Regions from separate parts of the Acidovorax sp. GW821-FHT09B03 genome, predicted to be linked through region 2. Evidence: predicted binding sites of a transcription regulator. Region 2 holds the regulator's gene; each other region holds the start of a gene.
What was found. The regulator sigma-54, encoded in region 2, starts transcription at its own class of promoters, with help from an activator protein. The targets are predictions, from matches to a motif close to TGGCANGNAANCTGCTTT.
Positions count from the first base shown of each region.

Region 1 (2,265 bases), on a different contig from region 2:
GGAAGACATCGTCACCGCCACCGACGAGCAACTGGTCGAGGCCATGCGCTTCTTTGCCGAGCGCATGAAGCTGGTGGTGGAACCCACGGGCGCCCTGGCCTTTGCCGGTGCACGCCACGGCAGCGTGGACGTGCACGGCGCAAAGGTCGGCATCCTCATCAGCGGGGGCAACGTGGACATGGCAAGGTACGCGCGCTTTCTGGCGGATTGACTCCCCCCGAAGCGACTGCGTCGCCTCCCCCTCAGGGGGCGCCTCCAGTGGCCCGGCAAAGCCGGCTCCACGGGGTCTCTGGCATGTGGCCTTGCCAGTTTCCACGCCCGCAGGCTCAAAGGGACGTCAAAATACCGTCACCGCCATTCACATTCACCGCCACATAACAAAGGCCGCGCCATGAGCCCCGCTACCACCAACGTCACCGTTATCAAGCACCCCCTCGTCCAGCACAAGCTCACGCTGATGCGCAGGAAGGACGCCAGCACCAACAGCTTTCGCCGCCTGCTGGGCGAGCTGAGCACGCTCATGGCCTACGAGGTCACGCGCGACATGCCGCTGCAGGACATCGAGATCGAGACCCCGCTGGAGACCATGACCAGCCAGGTGATCGACGGCAAGAAGCTGGTGCTGGTCTCCATCCTGCGCGCGGGCAACGGTTTTCTCGACGGCATGCTCAATGTGGTGCCTGGCGCGCGCGTGGGCCACATCGGCCTGTACCGCGACCCGGCCACGCTGCAGCCGGTGGAGTACTACTTCAAGATGCCGTCCGAGATGGACGAGCGCGACATCATCGTGGTCGACCCTATGCTGGCCACCGGCAACTCGGCCGCCGCCTGCGTGGACCGGCTCAAGAAGCTCAACCCGCGTTCCATCAAGTTCGTCTGCCTGCTGGCCGCGCCCGAGGGTGTGGCCACGCTGCAGAAGGCGCACCCGGACGTGCCGATCTTCACCGCCGCCATCGACCGCGAGCTCAACGACCATGGCTACATCCTGCCGGGCCTGGGTGATGCCGGCGACCGGATCTTCGGCACCAAATAAGCCGCGCCCCACAAGCACGGGGCAGATGGCCGCTGCGGGGATGCGATCCCCTGCAGCGGCATTTTTTTGCCCCATGCCGGTGCGAATTCTTACCATCTGGTGACTTTCTTCTGGCAGACTCCCTGGCGACGCCTGCGGCTGCATCACCGCAGGGCATCCGCTGGCACGCGACACCAGCCGTCCATTGGCGTGCTAATTGCTTGAGACAACGCCTAGATTCGATCGCCCATCCTCCATCCGAAGAAGGACCCACTCCATGACCTCACGCCGCATCTTCACCGGCCATCTGTTCTCCACCTCCCTGGCACTGTCGGCCATGATCGGCCTGGCGCCCGGCGCCGCGATGGCGCAGGCCAAGACCAAGGTGGCGGCGATCTACACGGTGCCCTACGAGCAGCAGTGGGTCAGCCGCATCCACAAGGCCCTCAAGGCAGCCGAGGCGCGCGGCGAGATCGAGTACAAGTCCAGCGAGAACGTGACCAACGCCGACTACGAGCGCGTGATGCGCGAGTACGCCACCGGCGGCAACCAGCTCATCGTGGGCGAAGCCTTCGCGGTGGAAGCCGCCGCCCGCAAGGTGGCCAAGGACTTCCCCAAGACCTCGTTCCTGCTCGGCTCCTCGGGCAAGCCGCAGGCGCCCAACTTCAGCGTGTTCGACAACTACATCCAGGAGCCGGCCTACCTGTCGGGCATGGTGGCCGGCGGCATGACCAAGAGCAACAAGATCGGCATGGTGGGCGGCTTCCCCATCCCCGAGGTGAACCGCCTGATGCACGCCTTCATGGCCGGTGCCAAGGAAGTGAACCCCAAGGTGGAGTTCACCGTGAGCTTCATCAACAGCTGGTTCGACCCACCGAAGGCCAAGGAAGCCACCTTCGCCATGATCGACAAGGGCGCCGACGTGCTGTACGCCGAGCGCTTCGGCGTGAGCGATGCCGCCAAGGAAAAGGGCAAGCTGGCCATCGGCAACGTGATCAACACCCAGGACAAGTACCCCGACACGGTGGTCGCATCGGCCCTGTGGAACATGGAGCCCAGCATCGACCGCGCGCTCAAGCTCGTAAAGGAAGGCAAGTTCACGCCCGAGGACTACGGCCCGTATTCGATGATGAAGCACAAGGGCTCGGAGCTCGCGCCCCTGGGCACCTTCGAGAAGAAGGTACCGGCCGACATCGTGGCCAAGGTCAAGGCCAGGGAGGCCGACATCCTGGCCGGCAAGTTCACCGTGAAGG
Region 1 is NZ_JBWKPP010000009.1:80,472-82,736, reverse strand. Features, by position in the region: gene AC07PA_RS17525 (threo-3-hydroxy-L-aspartate ammonia-lyase) at 1-211, shown strand, start outside; gene upp (uracil phosphoribosyltransferase) at 392-1,033, shown strand; gene AC07PA_RS17515 (BMP family protein) at 1,290-2,265, shown strand, end outside.
Region 1: AC07PA_RS17515 (BMP family protein) is a predicted target of sigma-54. The motif match lies at 1,219-1,236, and genes of this name have one in related genera.

Region 2 (2,265 bases):
CTGGAAACCACGGGCGAGGTGGTGGAAGGATTGATCGAACTGAATGCCCCCCAGGGCGGCGCCAGCATCCTCATACACCAGGCGGCCAAGAGCGTGAAGCTGGGCCAAGCGGGGGTGAAGCTGTGCTTTCATGTGCCCGACGTGGAAGCCTTCAAGGCCCATGCGCTGGCGCAGGACCTGGCCTTCGGCCCCACGCACCAGGCCAACGGCTATGCGTTCGCCAACGCCAAGGACCCGGACGGCAATGCCGTCAGCATCTCCAGCCGGGCCTTCCGCAGCCTGCCCTGATCAGAGCGCCTTGCGCAGGTTGGCCGGCGCGATCTTGAGCGCCTCGCGGTACTTGGCCACGGTGCGGCGCGCGCACTCGATGCCCTGCTCCTTGAGCATCTCGGCGATCTGGCTGTCCGACAGCGGCTTGGCCGGGCTTTCGGCCGCGACGAACTGCTTGATGAGGGCACGCACGGCCGTGCTCGATGCATTGCCGCCGGTCTCGGTGCCCAGGCCCGAACCGAAGAAATACTTGAGCTCGTAGGTGCCGATGGGCGTGGCCATGTACTTGGCCGTGGTCACGCGGCTGATGGTGGACTCGTGCAGGCCCAGCTCGTCGGCGATGTCGCGCAGCACCAGCGGGCGCATGGCCAGCTCGCCATGGGTGAAGAAGCTCTTTTGCCGCTCGACGATGGCGCGCGAGACGCGCAGGATGGTGTCGAAGCGCTGCTGGATGTTCTTGATGAACCAGCGCGCCTCCTGCAGCCGCTGCTGCATGGCCTGGTGGCCCTCGCCGCCCTTGTGGCCACGCAGGGCGCCGGCATAGATGTCGTGCACGCGCAAGCGCGGCATCACGTCGGGGTTCAGGGCCACGATGAAGTTGTGCTGCCCGTCGCGGCCATTGGCGCGCCCGGCCTTGCGCACGATGACGTCGGGCACGATGATGTTGCGCTCCACATCGACGAACTTGCGCCCCGGACGCGGCTCCAGCCGCGCGATCAGGGCCATGGCGGCGCGCGTGCGCTCCTCGCCGTCGCCGCACAGCTGCGTGAGGCGGCGGATGTCGCGGCGTGCCAGCATCTCCAGCGGCTGCTGGCACACGCGCAGCGCGGTCTGCACGGTGTCGGGGTCGGCATCGCTGTCTTCGTCGGCCGCCAGGGCCGTGAGCTGCAGCGTGAGGCATTCACCAAGGCCACGTGCACCCACGCCCACGGGCTCCAGGCTCTGCAGCAGGCGCAGCGCCACGGTGAAGCGGTGCACCAGCTCCTCGATCTGCTCCAGGTCGTCCGGGCCGGCCAGGGCGATGGCCAGCTCTTCCAGCGGCTCCTCGAGGTAGCCATCGTCGTTGAGCGATTCGATCAGGAAGCGCAGCGCCGCGCGGTCCACCTCGGACAGGCGCAGCGACAGCGCCTGGCGGTGCAGGAAGGCGGTCAGCGATTCATGGGTGCGGGCCAGCTCGGTGGCGTCGGCCTCGTCGCCCTCGGCATCGTTGCGGTTGCGGGCCGGCGCATCGCCACCCCACTCGGCATCGTTGGGGGACACGTCCACGGTGCCATCGCCGCTCCAGTCAGGCTCGTCGCTGGCGCTGCTGCCCAGTTCCGCGTCACTCTGGGGTGCATCGGGAACCGACTCGCTCGGCGTGCTGGAACCCGGTGCGTTGGAATAGACCGCGTCGTCAGCGCTGTAGTCGTCCGGCTGCACGGGCGCATCGGCCGTGTCCACGCCGAATTCTTCGCGCGGCGCCTCGTCGGCATTGCGCTCGAGAAAGGGGTTTTCGTCGAGCATCTGCTCGACCTCCTGGCCCAGCTCCAGCGTGGACAGCTGCAGCAAGCGGATGGACTGCTGCAGCTGGGGCGTGAGCGCCAGGTGCTGCGATACGCGCAGTGACAGGCCGGGCTTCATCGCACAGCCCCGGTGGGCTGCCGCGAAGGCAGGTGCATGGCGAACGTGCGGTCCATCGGTCTGCTACATGCGGAAGTGTTCACCCAGGTACACCCGGCGCACTTCGGCGTTGTCGACGATTTCGGACGGGGTTCCCTGGGCCAGCACGTGGCCGTCGCTGATGATGAAGGCGTGGTCGCAGATGCCCAGCGTCTCGCGCACGTTGTGGTCGGTGATGAGCACGCCGATACCGCGCGCCTTGAGAAAGCCGATGATGCGCTGGATCTCGATCACCGCAATGGGGTCGATGCCGGCAAACGGCTCGTCCAGCAGGATGAAGCGTGGTTGCGTGGCCAGCGCGCGGGCGATCTCCACGCGGCGGCGCTCACCGCCGGA
Region 2 is NZ_JBWKPP010000008.1:243,753-246,017, forward strand. Features, by position in the region: gene AC07PA_RS16970 (VOC family protein) at 1-288, shown strand, start outside; gene AC07PA_RS16975 (RNA polymerase factor sigma-54) at 289-1,890, opposite strand; gene lptB (LPS export ABC transporter ATP-binding protein) at 1,954-2,265, opposite strand, start outside.

Region 3 (2,265 bases), on a different contig from region 2:
CACCATGGCGACCTCTTCGGAACAGCAACACACCACCAAAGCGCTTGAGCTAGCCACTCAGGCGCTTTTTCTTTCCAACCCCAATCCCCGTGTGGGCTGCGTGATCACCACGCCCAACGGCCAGGTCCTCGGCCAGGGATTCACCCAGCAGGCCGGTGGCCCGCATGCCGAGGTCATGGCGCTGCGCGATGCGGCCGCACGGGGCAACGGCGTGCAGGGAGCTACCGCCTACGTCACGCTGGAGCCCTGCTCGCACCAGGGCCGCACAGGGCCCTGCTGCGATGCACTGATCGGTGCCGGCATCGGCAAGGTGGTGGCCTCCCTGGCCGACCCCAACCCCCTGGTCTCGGGCCAGGGTTTTGCGCGCCTGCGCGCTGCCGGCGTGGAGGTGGTGGTAGGCCCTGGCGCGACGGAATCGCGCGAACTCAACATCGGCTTCTTCAGCCGCATGGTGCGCGGCACGCCCTGGGTGCGCCTGAAGACCGCCGCCTCCCTGGACGGCACCACCGCGCTGGCCAACGGGCAGAGCCAGTGGATCACTTCGCCCGCAGCCCGGGCCGATGGCCATGCCTGGCGCGCCCGCGCCTGCGCCGTGCTCACGGGCATCGGCACCGTGCTCGATGACGACCCGCGCCTTGATGTGCGCGATGTCGCCACGCCACGCCAGCCGCACCTGGTGATCGTGGACAGCCAGTTGCAGACCCCACTGCAGGCGCGCCTTTTCTCCATCCCGGGCCGCACCTGCCTCATCTACACCGCAAGCGACGATGCGGCGAAAAAAGCGGCCCTGGAGGGCCAGGGCGCTACGGTGATCTGCCTTCCCAACCCCCAGGGCAAGGTGGACCTGGGCGCCATGCTCCAGGACCTGGGCCGGCGTGCTATCAACGAATTGCACGTGGAGGCCGGCCACAAGCTCAACGGCTCCTTCTTGCGCGAAGGGCTGCTGGTGGACGAGTTGCTGCTCTACCTGGCGCCCCGGCTGCTCGGTCCGGGCCTGGGCATCGCCCAGGCGGCGCCTTTGCAAGCGCTGGCGGATGGCACCGCGCTCGAGTACGTCTCCGTGGACCGGCTCGGACCCGATCTGCGCATTGTGGCCCGGGTACAGGGGCGCGACCGCTTCTGACCCTCCCTCACCCGCACCAAAACAGCACAGCACCACCGCGGGGACACATGCCACATGCTGGCGCATTTTTTGCTTGAAATTGGTGCATTCATTGCAAGACGCAGTGAAATGCACCAAAACAGATCAAACAATCGCGTGGAGATGGTATGGAAGCACTCAAACAGGGCACGGACGCCTTGTTCATTCTGCTCGGGGCAATCATGGTGCTGGCCATGCATGCCGGGTTCGCCTTTCTGGAGCTGGGCACGGTCCGCAAGAAGAACCAGGTGAATGCCCTGGTCAAGATCCTCGTGGACTTCTCCGTGTCCACCGTGGTGTACTTTGCGGTGGGTTACAGCGTGGCCTATGGCACCCATTTCTTCGTGGGGGCCGAGACCCTGGTCCAGCAAAGCGGTTATTCGTTGGTCAAGTTCTTCTTCCTCCTGACCTTCGCGGCGGCCATTCCGGCCATCGTCTCGGGCGGGATTGCCGAACGCGCCAAGTTCTGGCCCCAGCTCATGGCCACGGCCATCATCGTGGGCTTCGTCTACCCCTTCTTCGAGGGCATCGCCTGGAACCAGCACTTCGGCGTGCAGGCCTGGATCAAGTCGCTCACGGGCGAAGAGTTCCATGACTTCGCCGGCTCGGTCGTGGTGCATGCCGTGGGCGGATGGATCGCCCTGCCTGCCGTGGTGCTGCTCGGCTCGCGCGCCAACCGCTACCGCAAGGATGGCGCCATCTCCGCCCACCCGCCATCGAACATCCCCTTCCTGGCCCTCGGTGCCTGGATCCTGGTGGTGGGCTGGTTCGGCTTCAACGTGATGAGCGCGCAGACCGTGGACAAGCTCTCGGGCCTGGTGGCCGTCAACTCGCTGATGGCCATGGTGGGCGGCACGCTGGCCGCCCTGGTGCTGGGCAAGAACGACCCGGGCTTCGTGCACAACGGCCCGCTCGCGGGCCTGGTGGCCGTGTGCGCGGGCTCCGACCTCATGCACCCGCTGGGCGCGCTGGTCACAGGGGCCATCGCCGGCACCATCTTCGTGCTGCTGTTCACCCTGACGCAGAACAAGTGGAAGATCGACGACGTGCTCGGCGTCTGGCCCCTGCACGGCCTGTGCGGCACCTGGGGCGGCCTGGCCGCCGGCATCTTCGGCAGCAAGGCC
Region 3 is NZ_JBWKPP010000002.1:459,978-462,242, reverse strand. Features, by position in the region: gene ribD (bifunctional diaminohydroxyphosphoribosylaminopyrimidine deaminase/5-amino-6-(5-phosphoribosylamino)uracil reductase RibD) at 1-1,123, shown strand, start outside; gene AC07PA_RS05445 (ammonium transporter) at 1,270-2,265, shown strand, end outside.
Region 3: AC07PA_RS05445 (ammonium transporter) is a predicted target of sigma-54. The motif match lies at 1,182-1,199, and genes of this name have one in related genera.